Regions from separate parts of the Streptomyces sp. NPDC051105 genome, predicted to be linked through region 2. Evidence: riboswitches for the same ligand, from Rfam matches in the RefSeq annotation. Region 2 holds a riboswitch; each other region holds the start of a gene.
The links. Region 2 has a riboswitch for S-adenosylmethionine ahead of AB0N16_RS36065 (putative leader peptide). Riboswitches for the same ligand answer to the same signal wherever they lie in the genome.
Positions count from the first base shown of each region.

Region 1 (7,108 bases), on a different contig from region 2:
GCGTGAGTCAAGAGGTGATGCGGGTGGGGGCAGGACGAGTCTGCGGCATGCGTGGCGTACCCGGAATGGTCTAGTCCTTTTTTGAGGATGTCTTAAGACACGTGTGAGCGTCATTAAAGGAACGGGTCGCAGGCTCGGTGGCAGCTACCCCCTACGAAGGGAGCGCCATCATGGGCGCGTTCGGCAGGAAATGGTTCATGGCCGCCGGGCTGACCGGCGCGCTGGTCGCCGTCACTCTGGGCGGCACGTCCGCCTCGGCCGCCCCCGCGGCCGGTCCGGCCGAGGGCGGTGCGACCGGCATCGTCGACTCCACGTCCTCGTCGGGCTTCACCTTGACGACGGCGACCGGCGTCAAGGTGACCGTGGACGAGACCTCGGCCACGAAGACCGTCGGCGGGCCGGCCAAGGCCGTGCGGACCGGTGCGAGCGTGCTCGTCCTCGGCACGGTGGACAGCGCGACCATCACGGCGACCCGGGTCGTCGTGCAGCGCCACGGCGACGGCGGAGCGGCGGCCGCCGAGGCGGCCGGAGTGATCCCCTTCCAGCAGGGGACCCCGTCACCGGACAAGTCGGTCGGGCAGATCCCGGACTACACCGAGGGCGAAGGGACGATCATCGGCGGCAGGACCGCGGACAAGGCGGTCGAGGCCGCGCAGGCCGTCGTGCCCGGCGGCATCGACGACCGGGTCGTCCAACTGGCCGACGGCGAGTACGAGGTGCACAACATCAGCGTCAACTGGCCGCACCATGTGTTCGTCAGCCAGGACTTCGAGGTCGTCGGGTACGAGTAGGCCACGGCTCGCGGCTACGGCACCTGGGTGAGCGCACTGACGTCGAGGCCGTCGGCGGACTCGATCGCCGGAGCGTGTGGAAGCGCGTCACCGCGGCGTGGGTGACGCGACCGGCATGCATAGCTTGCGGACTCCGCTACGGCGCCGCACCCCCCACCCCGACGTAGCGTGAGCCCGTCACCGTATGCCCGCCCGCAGCACCGGGAGTCCCCGATGGCCCGCTCCGAAGCCCGCGTCACCACCGACCGCCCCGCCCGCTACGCCAAGCAGCTCGCCGCCCACCTCGGCCGCCGCTCCCGGACCAGCTGGGACGAGGAGACCGGCACCGGCGGGATCGTCTTCCAGAACGGCACCGGCACCCTCACCGCCACCGAGGGTGCCCTGCTGCTCTCCGTGGAGACGGACCCCGAGAACCTCGATCTCCTGGAGGGTGTCGTCGGCCGCCACCTGGTCCGCTTCGGCACCCGCGACGAACTCCTCGTCGCATGGCACCGGGACAACGGCGAACCGGGCACCACCCAGGCCAACTCCGAGGACCCCATGCCGCATTGAGCTGGTGCTGCGACCGGAACAGCACTAGTCGAACTGGCTCGGCATCGGTGCCGGGGTCTTGCCGGACAGGACGTCCTGGAGGCGCTGGGCGCCGGTCTGCACGGCCAGCGCGGTGCTGTCGTGGTCGACACCGGACAGGCCGCCGTTGGTGACCGCCGCCCCGGAGGCGCCGATGCGCAGCACCGCCACGTCCGTGGTGTAGGTGGCGGACTGGCCGTTGGCGTTGCCCTGGACGGTCACCGTCAGGGCAGCGCGCGCGTCGCCCGACTTCGGCACCTTCGCCGAGACCACCTGCACGGTCCGCTTGCCGCCGTCCTTGCCGGTGGCCGTGAACTGGTCGCACTTGTCCGGCAGCGTGTTCAGCCAGGCCAGCGTGGCGTCCAGGTTCGCCGAGCCGTAGTCGCCGGCCTGGTACAGCATCCGGGCGTCCTCCGAGGTGAACCCGCGCAGCCCGGAGGCGCCGGAGGCGCGGCCGAGGAGGCTGTCGGAGTACAGGCCGTCGAGGAGGCGCTGGCAGTCCGCGGCGTCGGACTTGGCGGTGAGGAAGTCGGCCACGTCGACCTTGCCGACCAGCATCGAGTTGCGCCAGGTCGCCGCGTCGGTGGCCAGCTGCCAGTTGTCCTCGATGTCGGCCGGTGTGATCAGCGCGGCCTGCGCGCCCGCCCCGGTGAGGGCGGGGGTCGCCGACGGGGACACGGGGGAGCGCTCCCCGGCCGGCGAGACGGACACGGCCTCGGGGCCGCCACTCTCGTCCGTGCAGGCCGCCGTGGCGAGCAGGACCCCCGCCACCAAGGCCGAGGCGAGAACACGCACGGGTCGGGACGGACGGATCATCGCGACTGCCTCCTCGGGAACGCGGTACGTCACTCCGCGGGGGCAGCGGTGCTGCGTCCCTCCGCGGACGACGGCGGTACGTCCCCCACGCCACCATCCGGCACGACAGCCGACCACCCGCGCGTGTCGTTCGGGTGAGCGTCATGATCCGGGAGTCGTGATCCGCACCCTCCGGCTGCCGCAGCGCGGGCACACCGCGTCGGTGAGCGGCGACCGCACCGCCCGGCCGGCCTCGTCCACGTACTCCTGGGTGCTCCGCAGGTCCGGGTCGGCGATCGGGTCGGTGAAAAACACCGCCTGGAAGGTCGCCTCCCAGGCCTCGCCGCACCGCCCGCAGCCGAACGCGAAGGTCTCCGGCACGGCACCGGGCACCGGCCCGGGACCCGGGGGCTCGCTCATCGCATCCGGCTCCTGTCACTCGGCCTGCGTCTCCAGCGGACAGCCGCTCCCGCCCGGCGGCAAGCCGGGGCCGGGTGTCCCAGGCGTGGACGCCCCCTTGACGGCGCGCGGAGGCCGATCGACACTCCAGGTGGGAATCCTAGTGAAAAGGTAGGGAAAGATGGGTCGGCTGCGCACGGTCACCGGCAGACAGCGCCGAGAGAGCCGTACGCCCTGCCCCGTCCCGCTGCTCACCTCCCGCCTGCACATCGACCTGCTGCGTGTGTGCAGCGCCATCAGCCGCAGCGCCATCAGCCGCACCGGCTGACCCCCGCTCCCGGCCGTACCAGCCGTACCGGCTGAGTGCCCGCCGGCGGCCGCATCCGCCGAACGCCCACCACCGACGAACGCTTCCGCCGCGCGTACGTCCGCGCGTCCGCACCCCTGGGGAGACGCATGTCCATCACTCCGTTCGCCGCCCTCCCGTCCGTCCGGACCACCCCCGCCTTCCGGGGGCGCATCGGCCGGGACGCGCGCAGCGGCCACTACGCCGTGCCGCGCCGCTACCGGCTCCACCTCGCCACCGCCTGTCCCGACGGCCTCCGCATCGCCGTCGGCCACAGCCTGCTGGCCCTCGACGACTGTTGTCCGGTCACCTATCTGCCCGCCGTCCCGGACGGTCCGGACGGCAGCCACACGGCCCTGCGCCCGCTGTACGAGGCGAGCGCCCACCACTACTCGGGACCGGCCCTCGCACCCGTGCTCAGCGACGACTGGTCCGGCCGCATCGTCAGCACCCACGGCCGGGACATCCTGCGCGACCTGGACCGTCACTTCGGCGACGGCGTCACCCGGCTGTACCCGTGCGGTGCCGAGGCCGAGATCGAGGCCGTCGAGCGGCTGTGCGCCGAGGACATCGAGCAGGCGGCACAGCACGCCGGCCGAGCGGGCGGCGACCCGGAGGCGCTGGAGGTGCTGCTCGCCGCCCTGGATGAGCTGGAGCGCCGGCTGACCGGCGCGGAGTTTCTGGTCGGTGGGCAACTCACCGCGGCTGACGTCGAGTTGTGGGTGACCCTGGTGCAACTCGACACCGTGCACCGCAACCACCTGGACGCCTCCGCCGTGCACGCCGTCGCCGGCCACCCGGAGCTGTGGGCCTACGCCCGCCGGCTGGCCGCCCACCCGGCCTTCGGCGCCCACCTCGACCTCGACGGCATCGCCCGCCGCCACCACGGCCGTTGCCAGGGCCTGGAAGCCGCCGGCGCGGCCGTCCAGATCCTGGACTGGGCGGGCCACGCGGCGGACGCTCCCGGCCTTCCGCGCAGGTGAGAGCGGCCCGAACCGTTTCGCCACTTGGACAGGCGTTGACATTCGTTCGGGCAACTGCGTTACTTACGGACCAGAACGGTCAAGAGCGTCAGCGTCAAGCCCTGGCTTGCTGACCGGCAACCCTCGCATCGCGGTGGGGTGCCCCAGGTGACGACCGGACCGATGACGTTTCGGCAAGCGACGATTCGGTAAGCGCGAGGCCCCCCGGGGCCAGCACGACAGTGACAGGTGACGGACATGTACGCAGTCTCCAGGACGGCCCAGCGCCGCACCTCGGGCTGCGTACGCCCGTATTCGAGCCCGCTCGTCGCCGACCGTGCCGTCGACCTGCTCCGTGTCAACAGCGCCCTGTGTAGCGCGTGTACCGCACCGGGCTGTGCCCGCTGTCGGGTCTGACCAGGCTTTCCGCCGGCTTCCCGCAGCTTCGCGCCTCAGCGTCCCCGTCGAAACACCGGCCGCCCGGTGTGCCGCCGTCCGCCCAGCCCCCCTGCCCCGCGCGCCCCCGCGCACCGTGCCGCCCGCCCGCATGCGGCCCGGTCGCGCGGTCCCGGCCGTGGGACCCGGGGGTGACCGACTCCGCCGGAGCCCGCCATGACCGAACCCCCAGGCACCGTGTCCCTCGCCGAGGCACCGCCGCCCACTGATGAAGCATCAAAACCTGCTACCGCGCAGCGAGTTCAGCCGCTGCGCCGCCCCGGCCGGTGGATCGCCACGGCCGTCGTCCTGGTGGTCGTCGCGCAGTTCGCGCACGGACTGGCCACCAACCCCTTCTACCAGTGGGACCGGTTCCGCTACTGGTTCCTGCGGCCCACCATCCTCGACGGGCTCGTCATCACCCTCGAAGTAGCCGCGCTCAGCGCCGTGCTGGGCCTCCTCAGCGGAGTCGTGCTGGCCGTCGCCCGGCTCTCCGGCAGCCCCGTGCTGCGGGCGGTGAGCTGGACCTACACCTGGCTGTTCCGCTCGATCCCGCTGATCGTCCTGCTGATCTTCCTCTACAACTTCTCGGCGCTATACCAGACGTTGAGCCTCGGCGTGCCCTTCGGCCCGTCCTTCGTCAGGTTCGACGAGACGAAACTCGCCACCGACATGGTGGTCGCCGTGGTCGGCCTCAGCCTCAACGAGGCGGCCTACGCGGCCGAGGTGGTACGCGGCGGCATCCTCAGCGTCGACCAGGGCCAGCACGAGGCGGCCGCCGCACTCGGCCTGCCCAAGAGCTACCAGTTCACCCGGATCGTCTTCCCGCAGGCCCTGCGCTCCATCGTGCCGAACTACGTCAACCAGCTCATCGGGCTGATCAAGGGCACGTCCCTGGTGTTCTACGTCTCGCTGCTCGACCTCTTCGGCTCGGTGCAGTCCATGGGCAGCACCTATCCCGGCGACATCGTGCCGCTGCTGCTCGTGGCCACCGTCTGGTATCTGATCCTGACCAGCGCCGTCTCCGTCGTCCAGTTCTACGTCGAGCGGTACTTCGCCCGCGGCGCCACCCGCACGCTGCCGCCGACCCCACTCCAGAAACTCCGCACCGGCCTCGGCGACCTGCGGGCACGGATACGCCGGGAGGCCGCCGCATGACCACCGCACCGGACATCGCGCCCGCCGCCCTGGAGATCCACGACGTCCACAAGTCGTACGGCGCCCACCGCGTCCTCGACGGCGTCGACCTGACCGTCCGCCCCGGCGAGGTCACCGTCATCCTCGGCCCGTCCGGCTCCGGCAAGTCCACGCTGCTGAGGGTGATCAACCATCTGGAGAAGCCAGAGACCGGCTACGTCAGCGTCGGCGGCGAACTGGTCGGCGTGAAGCGCCACGGCGACCGGCTCAAGGAGCTGACCGAACGCGCCATCCTGGCCCAACGCAGCCGGATCGGCTTCGTCTTCCAGAACTTCAACCTGTTCCCGCACCTGACGGTCCTCGACAACGTCGCGGCCGCCCCCGTCGCCACCGGAAAGCTGACCAGGACCGAGGCCCAGCAGCTGGCCAAGGAACTCCTCGAACGGGTCGGCCTCGGCGAGCGCGTCGGCGCCTACCCACGGCAGCTGTCGGGCGGCCAGCAGCAGCGCGTCGCCATCGCCCGCGCCCTCGCGCTGCGCCCCGGGATCATCCTCTTCGACGAACCGACCTCCGCGCTCGACCCCGAGCTGGTCGGCGAGGTCCTCGCCGTCATCAAGGACCTGGCCTCCGGCGGCACCACCCTGGTGATCGTCACCCACGAGATCGGCTTCGCTCGTGAGGTCGCCGACCGGATCGTCTTCATCGACGGCGGAAAGATCGTCGAACAGGGCCCGCCCGCCGAGGTCCTCGACAATCCGCGGCACGAACGGACCCGGGACTTCCTCCGCAAGGTCCTCTGAAACACCCCCCTTTTCTCACTGGAACCACCTCCCTTTCACTTGTCACTGAAACACGAAGGACGGCCATGCCCACGCTCCTCTCCCGACGCAGCCTGATCCGCGGCCTCACCACGGCGACCGCCGTCGCGACCCTCGCCACCGGGCTCGCCGCCTGCGGGGGCGACAGCGACGCCGCTACGACGACCGACAGAGCCAAGAGTGGCGAGGTCGTCATCGGACGAGTCTCCAACGGCGCCGCCCAGCAGACCACCATCAAGGTCTCCGAGGTCAAGTCCATCAGCGCCGAACTGCCCGCCTCCGTCCGCAAGAGCGGCAAGCTCGTCATCGGCGAGGGTGTCCTGCCCGCCGGATTCCCGCCGCTCGCCTACGTGGGCAACGACCAGAAGACCCTCACCGGTTCCGAACCCGACCTCGCCCGGCTGGTCGCCGCGGTCTTCGGCCTCACGCCCGAGCTGAAGAGCTTCACCTGGGAGAACATGTTCGTCGGCATCGACAGCGGCAAGGTCGACGTGGCCCTCTCCAACATCACCGACACCGAGGAGCGCAAGAAGAAGTACGAGTTCGCGTCCTACCGGCAGGACAACCTCGCCTTCACGGTCCCGAAGAAGAGCACCTGGAACTTCGACGACAACTACGAGAACCTCGCCGGCAAGACCGTCTCCGTCAGCGCCGGCACCAACCAGGAGAAGATCCTCCTGGAGTGGAAGGCCAAGCTGGCCAAGGAGGGCAAGAAGCTCACGGTCAAGTACTACCAGGACAGCAACAGCGTCTACCTGGCCCTCAACAGCGGCAAGATCGACGCCTACCTCGGCCCCAACCCCGGCATCGCCTACCACAACAGGCAGACCGCGAACACGCCCAACGCCACCCGCA
Region 1 is NZ_JBFBBR010000002.1:56,964-64,071, forward strand. It holds gene AB0N16_RS04255 (hypothetical protein) at 171-791, shown strand; gene AB0N16_RS04260 (DUF2218 domain-containing protein) at 1,005-1,343, shown strand; gene AB0N16_RS04265 (hypothetical protein) at 1,368-2,177, opposite strand; gene AB0N16_RS04270 (hypothetical protein) at 2,319-2,576, opposite strand; gene AB0N16_RS04275 (hypothetical protein) at 2,737-2,883, shown strand; gene AB0N16_RS04280 (glutathione S-transferase C-terminal domain-containing protein) at 3,012-3,884, shown strand; SAM riboswitch class IV at 3,962-4,085, shown strand; gene AB0N16_RS04285 (amino acid ABC transporter permease) at 4,476-5,456, shown strand; gene AB0N16_RS04290 (amino acid ABC transporter ATP-binding protein) at 5,453-6,235, shown strand; gene AB0N16_RS04295 (ABC transporter substrate-binding protein) at 6,301-7,108, shown strand, end outside.
Region 1: it holds a riboswitch for S-adenosylmethionine, as region 2 does, so the genes downstream of both, AB0N16_RS04285 (amino acid ABC transporter permease) here and AB0N16_RS36065 (putative leader peptide) in region 2, are expected to answer to the same signal.

Region 2 (7,108 bases):
GGATGACCCGCTGCACGGTGACGTCGAGCGCGCTGGTCGGCTCGTCGGCGATGATCAGCCGGGGCTTCGCGGCGATGGCGACGGCGATCAGGGCCCGTTGCCGCATGCCGCCGGACAGTTCGTGCGGGTACTGCCGGGCCCGGACGGCCGCGTCGGGCAGCCCGGCCCGGTCCAGGACGGCGACCGCCTCGGCGGCCGCCGCCCGGCGGGTCGCCAGGCCGTGGATGCGCAGCACCTCGGCGACCTGGTCCCCGATCCGCTCGACCGGGTTGAGCGAGACCGTCGGATCCTGCGGGACCAGCCCGATCTGCGCGCCCCGCACGGTGCGCAGCTCCGCCTCCGACAGCGTGGCCAGGTCGTGTCGGCCGAAGCGGACCGTGCCCGCGTCGATGGTGCCGTTCGCCGCCAGCAGCCGGGTGACGGCGTGTGCCGTGGTGCTCTTGCCGGAGCCGGACTCGCCGACCACGGCGGTCACCTGCCCCGGCCATACGTCGAGGTCCACGCCCCGTACGGCCGAGACCGTGCCGCCCCGGGTGCGGTACGACACGGACAGGCCGCGGATCTCCAGGAGTGGTGTGGTCACGTTCTCACCGTTCTCGCGTGCGTCACCGTTCTCGTGTACGCTATCGGTCATCGCTGGCGCGCCCATTCGCCGTCCAGTGCCCTGGCGATACGGTTGGTGGCCAGCACCGTCGCGGCGATCGCCAGCCCGGGCAGTGCGGTCAGCCACCAGGCGTTGGCCAGATAGTTGCGGCCGTCGGAGATCAACGTCCCCCATTCCGGGGCGGGCGGCGGCGCGCCGTAGCCGAGGAAGCTCAGCGCCGACACGGCCAGGATCGAGGAGCCGAAGTCCAGGGTGGCCAGCACGATCACCGGCCCTGCGGCGTTGGGCAGGACGTGCCGGCCGAGGACCGCGTACCAGCGGGTCCCGCAGGACCGGGACGCCTCGACGAACACCGCCTGCCGTACCCGCAGCACCTCGGCCCGCGCCACCCGGGCGAAGGAGGCGACGCTGGCGATGCCGACCGCGACGGCCACCTTCACCGTCCCGTACCCGAGCGCGGTGACCAGGGCCAATGACAGGAACAGCGCGGGGATGGAGAGGAGGACGTCGACGAAGCGCATGAGCACGTCGTCCACCCAGCGGCCCACGAACCCGGCGACCACGCCGATCAGACCGCCGACCACGAACGCGACCAGGACCGCGATCAGCGTGGCCTTGAGGGAGAGCTGGGCACCGTGCACCACGCGGGAGAAGACGTCGCGGCCCAGTTCGTCCGTGCCGAACCAGTGACTGCCGCTCGGGCCGCGGAAGTTCTGGGACGGCACCCCCTTCAGCGGGTCCTGCGAGGTGAACAGATCCGGCCAGAAGGAGGCCAGCACCACCAGCACGAGGACGACGACGGACAGCAGCAGACCGGGGCGGCGCAGCAGGAAGCGGAGCACCCGGCGGATGTCGACGGGCCGGCCGGGTTCCGCGGGGGATCCGTTCTCGACCGGCCGGGCGAGGCCGAGGGCGGCCTCGGCCTGGTCGTCGACAAGGCTCTGACTCATGCGAAGCTCGCCTTTCTGTCCGAGGCGACCACGATCCGCGGGTCCAGCAGCGGATAGACGAGGTCGACGAGCAGGTTCGTCGCCACGAAGATCAGCGCCCCGAACACCACCACCCCCTGGACCAGCGGGATGTCCTGGGCGGTGACCGCCGCCGCGGTCACCCGGCCCAGACCGTCGCGGGAGAACACCGTCTCGACGACCACCGAACCGGCGATCAGCTGCCCGACCAGCAGGCCCACCACCGTCAGCGCCGGCAGCGAGGCGTTGCGCAGCGCGTGCCGCAGATGCACCCGCCACCGGCCGGCGCCCTTGGCCCGCGCGGTCTCCACGTAGGCCTGGTCCAGTGCGGTCAGCAGGCTCTTGGCCAGCACCTGGGCGACCTGCGCACCGGTCGGGATCGCCAGCGTGAGCGCCGGCAGCACCAAACCCTTCAGCCCGTCGTTGCCGAACGCCGGGAACCAGTGCAGCCGGAACGAGAACGCCTCGACCAGCAGCAGACCCACCCAGAACGTCGGGACCGACACCCCCAACGGGGGCAGCGACAGCAGCAGCTGCCGCAGCCACCGCTGCGAGGTGTACGTCGCCACCACCGCGAGGCCGCCGCCGAGCACCACCGCCAGCAGCAGCGCGGCACCGGTCAGCTGGAGTGTCTGCGGCAGCGCGTCGGCCAGGGTGGAGGTCACCGGGCGGCCGGTGGAGACCGCGTCGCCGAAGTCCCCGCGCACCGCCCGGCCCAGATACTCCGCGTACTGCACCAGCACCGGCTTGTCGAAGCCGTACTCGTGCCGCAGCTCGGCGAGTTGGGCGGGATCGACCTGCCCCGTGTCCATCCCGGCCCCGGCCATCGCGGAGACCGGGTCACCGGGCAGGAAGTCCAGCACCAGGAACGACACCGTATAGGCCGCCCACAGCACCCCGACCGCCTGCGCCAGCCGTTTGATCACATAGCGGCGCATCCGCTATCCGACCCAGGTGTCGTGCAGCTGGAGGCGGCTGCCGGAGTCGAAGGTCAGGTCGTGCACCTTGTTCGAGACGCCGAGCTGGGTCTGGAGCTCCACCACCGGCACGTCGTACGCGTTCTGCACGATCAGCTGCTGCGCCTCCGCCACCAGTAGCTTGCGCTTCGCGGTGTCCGTGGTCGCGGCCTGCGCGGACAGCGCCGTGTCCAGCGAACTGGCGGGAAGATGGTAGAAGTTGGCCAGCTGGGTGGAGAAGGAGCTGCGCAGGATGTCCGGGTCGGCGCGGGTCGTGTTCCCCCACACCACGTCGAAGTCACCCGACTGGAGCGTCGTGGCGAACTGTGTGACCGGGAGCTGCTTGAGCACCACGTCGATCCCGACGGCCTTCAGCTGCTGCTGGACCAGCTCCAGCGCGGGCTGGTTGGTCGCCGCGTTGGGGAACCAGCTGATGGTCAGGCTCAGCTTCTTGCCGCCCTTGGTGCGGACTCCGTCGCCACCTGCCTTCCAACCAGCCTCGTCCAGCAGGGACTTGGCCTTGGCCGCGTCGAAGGCGAGGTCGGTGGAGAGGTCGGTGTAGTCGGGCGTGGTGTGCGCCAGGATGCTGGTCGCCGGCTGGGTGCCGGTGGGGAAGACGGTGTCGGCGATCTGCTTCCGGTCGACGGCGGCCAGGATCGCCTGGCGCACCTTCGCGTCCTTCAGCAGGGGCCGCGAGTTGTTCAGTCCCAGACCGAACACCACGCCGGGGTTGGCCCGGCTCCGGAGGGCGACCTGGCCGCCCTTGAGCGCCGCCTCGTTGGCCCTGCCGACGCTGCTGATCACGTCCACCTGCCCGGACTGGAGGCTGCCGGCCCGCACCCCCGCCTCGGGCACGACCTTGAACACCAGCTTGTCCAGGTAGGCCTCGCCCTTCTTCGACCACAGCGAGGAACCCCAGTCGTACCCGGTGCGCCTGGCCAGGGTGACCGACTGGTTCTGCACATACTGCTTCAGCACGAAAGGCCCGGAGCCGACCACACCGTCACTGCACTTCTGCTGCGGGGTCTTCTTGACGCTCGCCGATGACTCGATGGCCAGCGAGTGGGTCGAAGTAGCCTGCAGGAACTGGGCGTTGGGCTGCTTGAAGGCCACCTTGACGGTGAGCGGGTCCACCGCGGTGGTGCTCTTGACGCCGCTCAGATAGCCCTCGGCGAGGGTGCCCAGGGCGCCGAGGTTCGGTACCGCGTCGAAGTTGTCCTTGACCACCTGCGCGGTCAGCTTCGACCCGTCGCTGAAGGTGACCCCCGGGCGCAGGTGGAACGTGAACGTCGTCGCGTCGGCGCTGATGTCCCAGCTCTTGGCGAGCCACGGCACGATCTTGCCGGTCTTCGGGTCCTGGTCGGTCAGGGAGTCCACGATCTGCCGCACCGAGTAGATGGTGTCGTTGCTCGCGACCTGCTGCGGATCCACGCAGCCGGCGTCGGATCCCACCGCGAAGGTCAGGGTGCCGCCGGACTTCGCCGGGCCGCTTCCGCCGCCGGAGCCGTCGTCGCCCGAACCGCACGCGGTCAGCAGGACGCTGGTGGTCAGGAGCGCGGCCAGGGGCGCCCATCGGGAGGGTCTGAAATCCGGGAGTGCAGTCACGGAGGGAGTTCTCCTACTCGTGTCACCCGGCACGGGGTGCCGGGCTACGGGGCAGCGAGGCACGGCCGTGCGGCGGCGTGCGGCCCCGGCCGGATCGGAACCGGCCGGGGAGGCGCTGTGCAGACAAGGGGGATGGGAAACGAACGACACCGAGAACCGGTGGCGAGGGAAAGGACGGCGCGAAGGAGCCGTGGCCGGTGACGGAGGTCAGCCGACGACAGGCGGGCCGGTCAGAACCGACAGAGGCAGCTGGTCGAACGCTTCAGATCGATGTGGCGCCGGCGCGAGAGCCGGGAGTACGCCGTGGCGTCGGCGGGGGAGGCGGCGTGGTCATCGCTGTGTCGCATGCCGGTCCCTCCCCTCGTCTCCGGCCCCGGTCACGGCGCCACGCGCTTGCGGGAGTCATCGGTGATCCCGCCGGGCTTTCACCTGGAGCACCCCACCGCGTGGGAGGGTTGCCGGTCAGCGAGCCAGGGCCTGACGCTGACACTCAATGCCGTTGGCGATCGTACGGATCGGTTTTGTCGTACGTCAATGCCGCAACCGGACGCCCAGTTCGGGAAGACGCGACCGTCTCAGGTGCCGGGACGCCTGGTGGACGCACCTTGTGTCTCGGTGTGGGAGCGTGCCAGTGGCAACGTCGAGGAGTACCTGCGGGTCTTCGGCAGCCCCGAGCAGCTCGCGGCCTGGCGGGAGAACCGCCCCTACGTCGCCGAAGTCACCGCCTGAGCAAGCCGAAGGAGAGCCGGCCATGACCACATTCCCCACCGCACGGGCCGTGCGGACCACCCCCGAGGGACTCCTGTGGGAGCCGAGCGAACGCTGGGTGCGGGGCCGTAAGGGTGATGTCACGGTCGTCGACAGCCGCCATCCCGTCCTCGTCTGGGAGCCCGGTGTGCCCGTACCGCTGTACGCGTTCCCGCGCACGGAGGTACGCGAGGAACTCCTCCGCCCCGCGAAGAACCCGCAGACCGGTACGCACACCGGGTCGCGGATCTTCTACGACGTCGAGATCGACGGTGAGCTGCTGGAGAACGCCGCCTGGACCTTCCCGGCCGCCGACCTGGCCGATCACATCGCCTTCGAGTGGTTCCGGCGCGTCGGGCGGGGCCTGGACCACTGGTACGAGGAGGAGGAAGAGATCTTCATCCACCCCCGTGACCCGCACAAGCGGGTGGACGCCATCCCCAGCAGCCGTCACCTCGTGGTCGAGATCGACGGCACGGTCGTCGCGGACACCCGCCGACCGGTCCTGCTCTTCGAGACCGGCCTGCCCACCCGCTACTACGTCCCGCGCGAGGACGTCCGCCTCGACCTGCTCGAAGCCACCGACCATCACACCGGCTGCCCCTACAAGGGCACCGCCGAGTACTGGTCGTGGCGCGGTGAGGCCGACGTGCCGCCCAACGTCGTCTGGAGCTACCCGGACCCGCTGCCCGCGGTCGGCGCCGTCCAGGGGCTCCTCGCCTTCTACAACGAGGCGGTCGACATCACCCTCGACGGGGAACGGGTGGCGCGCCCCGTCACCCACTTCACCCAGGCGCTCTCGGAGCAAGCACGCACATGACGGGAATCCGTCTCGACGGACCGCGCCGGTCCATGGTCGGCCACCACGCGATGGGCCGGTGGCGTCACCGGACAGCCAGGCCCTTCGCCGCCCCCCGGACCACGGGATCCCGCCGGCCGGCACCCGCGGACAGCCCCCGCCGCCGACCGCGGACGACGGTGACGGCGACGGGGGCCGGGAGAGCGCGTTCCGTCAGGGGCGTCCGCCGCGTTCCAGCGGGATCTTCTCGCCCGTCTCGATCCCGACCGGCAGGCGGTTCTCGGTGGGCGGCAGCGGGCAGGTGGCCAGGTCCGTGTAGGCGCAGGGCAGGTTGGCGGCGCGGTTGAAGTCGATCGTCACCCTGCCGTCGGCGTCGGGGGCGGGGATCTGGAGGGAGCGGTTCGCCGCGTACGTGGTCACACCGGAGGTCTTGTCGGTGAACAGCACCATCAGGGCTCCGGGCGTCGGGCCGTCGAACGCGGTGAGCCGGTGCGCAGTGCCCTCCAGCTCGAACTCGACCTGGCCGGGGGAGTCGTAGACATGCTCAAGACCCTCGACGGCGGCACCGACGGTCACCGGGCGCGGGCTGTCGAAGGGCAGGAAGCGGCCGGAGAGCACCCAGCGGGCGTCGGGCTCGTACGCAGGCGTCCCGGTGAACTCCGTACGCAGCGCGTTGCCGGGGTGGCGGGGGCGCACGATGTCGTGTCCGCCGCGCTTGGCGACCTCGATCACCGCGTCGCCCCAGCTGACGTACACACTGGCGCGTTCGGCGAGGACGCCGAAGTCGTGGCGGCCGCGCACGACCTGCTCGTCGATGACCAGCTCCTCGCCCTCGTCCAACTCGACGACCACGCCGTCGGTGGTGCTCGACCAGGCACCGGGCGCGTCCTCGAACCGGGTGGGCTCGTCGCTCAGCCAATGGAGGCCGGTGATCGCGAGGAACCCGTGCGGGCCTGCCAGCACCGCCTCCTTCTGCCGGTGCCACTCCTCCCACTCCTGTACGAAGCTCACCCGGTCGACGTCCTGGACGGTCATGTCGGCTCCCTCCCGCTGCGTGTCCTGTCCTTCGTGCAACGGCCACGCCTGCGCAGATCATCCCGCCAGGGTGGAGACGTTCCACGTTTCCGTAATGTGAGAGCTGGTCGGAAATCATTGACCGACGCGGTGGGTGTCTGCTCAACTCACGTCCCATGACCCCGCGTGTGGATTTGACCCGGAGGCGCCACATCGACCTGGCGCATGTCTCCAGCGCGTTCTGTTGTAGTTGATCCGGAAGGCGTGTCGCTGATCCGCTGTCGGCTGCCCGCTGCCCGCTGCCCGCTGCCCGCTGCCCGCTGATCGGCTGATCGGCTGATCCGCTGAGCGGCTCCCGGCAGTGGCCGGAGTGCGCCCTGGGCGTACTTCCGGAAGGGGCGGTGCGAAGCCTCCG
Region 2 is NZ_JBFBBR010000020.1:72,815-79,922, reverse strand. It holds gene AB0N16_RS36085 (ABC transporter ATP-binding protein) at 1-634, opposite strand, end outside; gene AB0N16_RS36080 (ABC transporter permease) at 631-1,554, opposite strand; gene AB0N16_RS36075 (ABC transporter permease) at 1,551-2,510, opposite strand; gene AB0N16_RS36070 (ABC transporter substrate-binding protein) at 2,514-4,133, opposite strand; gene AB0N16_RS36065 (putative leader peptide) at 4,364-4,480, opposite strand; SAM riboswitch class IV at 4,518-4,631, opposite strand; gene AB0N16_RS36060 (hypothetical protein) at 4,668-4,862, shown strand; gene AB0N16_RS36055 (DUF427 domain-containing protein) at 4,885-5,700, shown strand; gene AB0N16_RS36050 (DUF1684 domain-containing protein) at 5,893-6,714, opposite strand.

Region 3 (7,108 bases), on a different contig from region 2:
GAGGATCTCGGCCGCGCGGGAGGCGGGGGGCGTGTTGACGGTCACGTGGGGGGCTCCTCGTGGGTAGGTCGTAGACCGAACGGTATGTGCACGCGCATCGAGTGCACAACCGTGCACAACGATCCGCCCCGACGTGCCCATTCCCGGCCCCACCGGAAAGCGGTGTGACCCCGGACACGGGACCACGGCCACCACGGAGGCGAAAACGCCCGAGGGCGGCACCCCCTGTCGAACAGGGGGTGCCGCCCTCGATCAGGACAGGCGATCGACCAGGGGTCGATCAGAAGTCCATGTCACCGCCCGGCATGCCGCCCGGAGCGGCCGCGGCGGCCTTCTCCGGCTTGTCGGCGATGACGGCCTCGGTGGTGAGGAACAGCGCGGCGATGGAGGCGGCGTTCTGCAGGGCAGAGCGCGTCACCTTCGCCGGGTCGATGATGCCCTCGGCGACCAGGTCGACGTACTCACCGGTCGCGGCGTTCAGGCCGTGACCCGGGGTGAGGTTGCGGACCTTCTCCACCACGACGCCGCCCTCGAGGCCGGCGTTGACGGCGATCTGCTTCAGCGGGGCCTCGAGGGCGAGCTTCACGATCGCGGCGCCGGTCGCCTCGTCACCCTCCAGCTCCAGCTTCTCGAAGACCGAGGAGGCCTGGAGCAGGGCCACGCCACCACCGGCGACGATGCCCTCCTCGACGGCCGCCTTCGCGTTGCGAACGGCGTCCTCGATGCGGTGCTTGCGCTCCTTGAGCTCGACCTCGGTCGCGGCACCGGCCTTGATGACGGCGACGCCACCGGCGAGCTTGGCCAGGCGCTCCTGGAGCTTCTCGCGGTCGTAGTCCGAGTCGGACTGCTCGATCTCGGCGCGGATCTGGTTGACCCGGCCGGCGACCTGGTCGGACGAGCCGGCACCGTCGACGATGGTGGTCTCGTCCTTGGTGATGACCACCTTGCGGGCCTTGCCCAGCAGGTCGAGGGTGGTGTTCTCCAGCTTGAGACCGACCTCCTCGGAGATCACCTCGCCACCGGTGAGGATGGCGATGTCGTTCAGCATCGCCTTGCGGCGGTCGCCGAAGCCCGGGGCCTTGACGGCGACGGACTTGAAGGTGCCGCGGATCTTGTTGACGACCAGGGTCGACAGGGCCTCGCCCTCGACGTCCTCGGCGATGATCAGCAGCGGCTTGCCCGACTGCATGACCTTCTCCAGGAGCGGGAGCAGGTCCTTGACGGAGCCGATCTTCGAGTTGGCGATCAGGATGTACGGGTCGTCGAGCGACGCCTCCATACGCTCCATGTCGGTGGCGAAGTACGCCGAGATGTAGCCCTTGTCGAAGCGCATACCCTCGGTGAGCTCCAGCTCCAGACCGAAGGTCTGGGACTCCTCGACGGTGATGACGCCTTCCTTGCCGACCTTGTCCATGGCCTCGGCGATGAGCTCGCCGATCTGGGTGTCGGCGGCGGAGATGGAGGCCGTGGAGGCGATCTGCTCCTTGGTCTCGACGTCCTTCGCCTGCTCGAGGAGGGCACCGGAGACGGCCTCGACGGCCTTCTCGATACCGCGCTTCAGGGCCATCGGGTTGGCGCCGGCGGCGACGTTGCGCAGGCCTTCCTTGACCAGGGCCTGGGCGAGCACGGTCGCGGTGGTCGTACCGTCACCGGCGACGTCGTCCGTCTTCTTGGCGACTTCCTTGACCAGCTCGGCGCCGATCTTCTCGTACGGGTCCTCCAGCTCGATCTCCTTGGCGATGGACACACCATCGTTGGTGATCGTGGGGGCGCCCCACTTCTTCTCGAGGACGACGTTGCGGCCCTTGGGGCCGAGGGTGACCTTGACGGCGTCGGCGAGCTGGTTCATACCGCGCTCAAGGCCGCGCCGCGCCTCCTCGTCGAACGCGATGATCTTGGCCATGTGAAGTGGTCCCTCCAGGACTGGGGGTGAGTCTTCTGGACCGCGCCCGCGCCCGCGACGGACGGCTCGCCGACCCGTGGGTTCCTTGCCCCACCCGGTCTGCGGGCCTCACCGACCCGGTCCATCTTTGTCACTCTCACCTTCAGAGTGCTAACGCCAATGATTAGCACTCGCCCATGCCGAGTGCAAGCGCCTCCGGGAGACTGGGCCGCGCCAGGGCCGCGCGCGGGGCGGCGCACCGGGCCGCGCGCGGGGCGGCGCACCGGGCCGCACCCACGGGGTGCGCCGGCCCGCTCATCCCGGGCATGCCAAAGGGCTCGTAACCCATGACTCCCCATGGGATACGAGCCCTCCGACAATGAAAGAAGAACGACGCTGTCAGTCGGCGCGTGCTTCAGCTGGTCGCGAGCCGGACCATGTCCGCCTGCGGCCCCTTCTGGCCCTGCGAGATCTCGAAATCGACCCGCTGACCTTCCTCCAGGGTGCGGTAGCCGTCCATCTGAATCGCACTGTAGTGGACGAAAACATCCGCACCACCGTCGACCGCGATGAAGCCGTACCCCTTCTCCGCGTTGAACCACTTGACGGTGCCCTGAGCCATGCCTAACTCCCCTATTACTGGCCCTTGCACAGATCCACACTTCGCGGATCCGGGTCAGACCTCACCCCCCACAGGTTTGGGGGCGTGCGCCGGAACGCGTCGACCGCGGCTGAATGTATCTGTCCAACTGCCGTCTGCAACAGGTCAATCGGACGAGAATTCTGGACGGGAAGGGTCCGGAATGTAGCAAGAATTCGGCCGAATTCAGGGCAAGTCGGGCCCCATAAAAGCCGCAAAAGCCGCATATAACCCACACACTTTGGCTACTTCTTGTCGGGTCAGCGGTATCGAATACGGGGCTTCCGACCTGGAGATCGGGGCCGCATTCCCCAACTGTACCGCGCTCAACCACACAGAATTGCCCCCTCCGCTTCTCTCACGGAAGGGGCAATCCAATGAACAGTGAGTGATCGGCGTTACCGAAGGTAATGTTCGGTCATTCGATCAGCCTGTCAGCAGGTCAGCCGCCGGCCACGGCCGGGATGATGGAGACGCCGGCGCCGTCCGGGGTGGCCGTCTCCAGTCCCTGCTCGAACCGCACGTCGTCGTCATTGACGTACACATTCACGAACCGGCGCAGTTTGCCCTCGTCGTCGAGAACGCGGGCGGCGATCCCGGTGTGGTTCTTCTCCAGGTCGGAGATGACCTCGCCGAGGGTGCCGCCTTCGGCGCTGACTTCGGCCTGACCACCGGTGTAGGTGCGCAGGATGGTGGGGATGCGAACGGTGACGCTCACGTTTGAACCTCCGATCGGGGCAACGCCCTGGTTTCTTACAGCTGACTCAGGCGAGCCCGGCCTCGCGGAAAGACTCGAGATTCGGGCGAATGGTCGCCGTGAGCCCGGTGCCCGCCACGGCGTCCAGCGTCTTCAGTCCGTCACCCGTGTTGAGTACGACGATCGACTTCGCCGGATCGATCAGCCCACTCTCGATGAGCTTCCTGGTGACTCCGACCGTCACCCCGCCCGCGGTCTCCGCGAAGATTCCCTCGGTCCGCGCGAGCAGCTTGATCGCGTCGACCACCTGCTCGTCGGTGACGTCCTCCACCGCACCGCCGGTACGGCGCGCGATGTCCAGGACGTACGGCCCGTCGGCCGGGTTGCCGATGGCCAGCGACTTGGCGATGGTGTTCGGCTTCTGCGGTCGCACCACGTCGTGGCCCGCCTTGTAGGCCACCGACACCGGCGAGCATCCCTCGGCCTGCGCGCCGAAGATCTTGTACGGCTTGTCCTCGACGAGCCCGAGCTTGATCAGCTCCTGCAGCCCCTTGTCGATCTTCGTGAGCTGCGAGCCGGAGGCGATCGGGACGACCAGCTGGTCGGGGATCCGCCAGCCGAGCTGCTCGCAGATCTCGTACGCCAGGGTCTTGGAGCCCTCCGCGTAGTACGGCCGCAGGTTGACGTTGACGAAGCCCCAGCCCTCGCCGGCCGAGTCACCGATCAGCTCGGAGCAGAAACGGTTCACGTCGTCGTAGTTGCCCTCGATGCCGACGAGCTCGCCACCGTAGATCGCGGCCATGACGATCTTGCCCTGCTCCAGGTCGTGCGGGATGAACACGCAGGAGCGGAAGCCGGCCCGGGCGGCGGCGGCGCCGACCGCGCCGGCGAGGTTGCCGGTCGAGGAGCAGGAGAGCGTGGTGTAGCCGAAGGCGCGCGCGGCCTCGACGGCCTGGGCGACGACCCGGTCCTTGAAGGAGTGCGTCGGGTTGCCGGAATCGTCCTTGACGTACAGGCCGCCGGTGACGCCCAGCTCCTTCGCCAGGTTGTCGGCCTGGACGAGCTTGGTCCAGCCCGGGTTGATGTTCGGCTTGGTCGCCACGTCCGCGGGGACGGGCAGCAGCGGCGCGTAGCGCCAGATGTTCGCGGGACCCGCTTCGATCCGCTTCCGCAGCTCCTCGGTGTCGTAGGCCGAGAAGTCGTACGCGATTTCGAGCGGGCCGAAACACTCCTCGCAGGCGAACACCGGGCCGAGCGGCACGCGGTGGCCGCACTCGCGGCAGCTCAGGGCAGTGGCGGGACCGAGGTCGACGGTCGTGGAGTCGGTGGTGGTCGCAGCAGTCTGCACAGCCATGTGAGGCGAGGCCCTTTCTCCTCATCTTCCTCACGACGCATCTCGCCGTGAGACGGATTTGGCACCTTCCCTAGCCGGGAGCCTCGCGAGTGATCGACAGTGATCAGCGATCCACGAGTAACCGACTGGAGGGTTGCCGGGGCTTCATCGGGCCGTATCCCTCTGCCCCTCTGGATGAGCGGTATGCGGTTGTCAACGGCCGGTGACCCCAGGACATGCGATGGTCATCGGCGTTGTTCAAGACTGTAACCGAAGGCCAGGACAGTTGAGAGAGTCGTCCGAACCGCGAGATGGATCACACCTCGCAGTGTGACCGTGACAGTGAGGAGCCGCTGACTGTGCTGGAAGAAGTCGAGTGCTGGCTGGCCACCCGCTCCTGGTCCATGAACGATCGCCCGTTGCACCGCATACTCGCCGCCAAGCAGCGCACCGGGCAGTCCGTCTCCGTCGTGCTGCCCGCGCTCAACGAGGAGGCGACCGTCGGCGACATCGTCGCGATCATCCGTCACGACCTCATGCGGCAGGTGCCGCTCGTCGACGAGATCGTGGTCGTCGACTCCGGTTCCACCGACCGTACGGCGGCGGTGGCCGCGGCGGCCGGCGCCCGGGTCGTGCACCGCGACACGATCCTGCCGCGCATCCCCGCCGTCCCCGGCAAGGGCGAAGTGCTCTGGCGCTCCCTCCTCGTCACCACCGGCGACATCGTCTGCTTCGTCGACGCCGACCTGAGGGAGTTCTCCTCCGACTTCGTCACCGGGATCGTCGGCCCGCTGCTGACCGACCCGGACGTGGACCTCGTCAAGGCGATGTACGACCGCCCGCTCGCCGGCTCGGCCGGACAGGGCGGCCGGGTCACCGAACTGATGGCCCGCCCGCTGCTGAACATGCACTGGCCGCAGCTGGCCGGGTTCGTCCAGCCGCTCGGCGGCGAGTACGCGGCCCGCCGCTCGCTCCTCGAACAGCTCCCCTTCCCGGTCGGCTACGGCGTGGAGCTGGGCATGCTGGTCGACGCCCTGCACCTGGTCGGCCTGGACGCCCTCGCCCAGGTCGACGTGGGGGTCCGCAAACACCGCCACCAGGACGGCCAGGCCCTCGGCCGGATGTCCGCCGCGATCTACCGCACCGCGCAGCTTCGGCTGGCCCGCGGGCATCTGATCCGGCCCGCCCTGACCCAGTTCGAACGGGGCGAGGACGGCTTCGAGCCGCGCACCTACTCCGTGGACACCGAGGAACGGCCACCGATGGCGGAGATCGCCGAGTACGCCGAGCGCCGGGTGGCGTGACTTCGTCGTACGGCGGTATACGGCGGCGCGTCGGGCGGAGCCGTACGTTTGAGCGTTTCCGGGCCGGGCTAGGTTGTGGCGTATGGCTTCCACCGGCAGTGCTGAGGTGCTGGTCGCGTCCAATCGCGGCCCGGTTTCGTATGAAGTGGGCGAAGGCGGTGCGCTGCACGCCAAACGGGGCGGCGGCGGCCTGGTCTCGGGGCTGTCGGCCATCGGGCCGGACGCGAACGCGGTGTGGGTGTGCGCGGCCCTGAGCGACGGCGACCGGGAGGCGGTACGGCGGGCCGACGGCGGCCGGCTGCCGGCCGGGGACAGCGGCGGGCAGCAGGTCCGGATGCTCGACATCGACCCGGACGTGTTCTCGGACGCGTACAACGGCATCGCGAACTCGGTGCTCTGGTTCGTCCACCACATGCTCTACCAGACCCCGCTGGAGCCGGTCTTCGACGCGGAGTTCCGGCGGCAGTGGGCGTCGTACCAGGCCTACAACCAGGCGTTCGCGGAGGCGCTGGCGCAGGAGGCGGGCCCCGGTGCGGTGGTCGTCATCCAGGACTACCACCTGGCGCTGGCCCCGCGGATGCTGCGCCGGCTGCGGCCGGATCTCCGTATCGGCCATTTCTCCCACACCCCGTGGGCGCCGCCGGACTACTTCCGGCTGCTCCCCGACGACATCGCGGCGGAACTGCTCGGCGGGATCCTGGGCGCCGATCACGCGGCGTTCCTGACCCGGCGGTGGGCGGACGCGTTCGTGGCCTGCTGTCATGCGGTGCTGGGCCCGGGGATCCCGGCGGCCGGGGAGACCCGGATCGGGGTGCACGGGCTGGGCGCCGACGCGGAGTTCCTGCGGAAGCGGTCGCACCAGCCGGACGTGGACGAACGGATGCGGGCGCTGCGGGAGGAGATCGGCGAGGGCCGCAGGACGATCGTCCGGGTGGACCGGACCGAGCTGTCGAAGAACATCGTGCGGGGGCTGCTGGCGTATCGGCAGCTGCTCGACGACCACCCCGAGTGGCGGGAGCGGGTGGTGCACGTCGCGTTCGCGTATCCGTCACGGCAGGACCTCGCGGTGTACCGCGCCTACACGGCCGAGGTGCAGCGGGTCGCGGACGAGATCAACTCGGCGTACGGGACGGCGGGTTGGACGCCGGTGGTCCTCCACGTCAAGGACGACTTCGCCCGCTCGCTGGCGGCCTACCGGCTGGCCGACGTGGCGTTGGTGAACCCGATCCGGGACGGCATGAACCTGGTCGCC
Region 3 is NZ_JBFBBR010000009.1:183,690-190,797, reverse strand. It holds gene AB0N16_RS23380 (NADH:flavin oxidoreductase) at 1-45, opposite strand, end outside; gene groL (chaperonin GroEL) at 281-1,903, opposite strand; gene AB0N16_RS23370 (cold-shock protein) at 2,298-2,504, opposite strand; gene AB0N16_RS23365 (MoaD/ThiS family protein) at 2,965-3,240, opposite strand; gene thrC (threonine synthase) at 3,287-4,573, opposite strand; SAM riboswitch class I at 4,592-4,754, opposite strand; gene AB0N16_RS23355 (glucosyl-3-phosphoglycerate synthase) at 4,912-5,856, shown strand; gene AB0N16_RS23350 (trehalose-6-phosphate synthase) at 5,939-7,108, shown strand, end outside.
Region 3: it holds a riboswitch for S-adenosylmethionine, as region 2 does, so the genes downstream of both, thrC (threonine synthase) here and AB0N16_RS36065 (putative leader peptide) in region 2, are expected to answer to the same signal.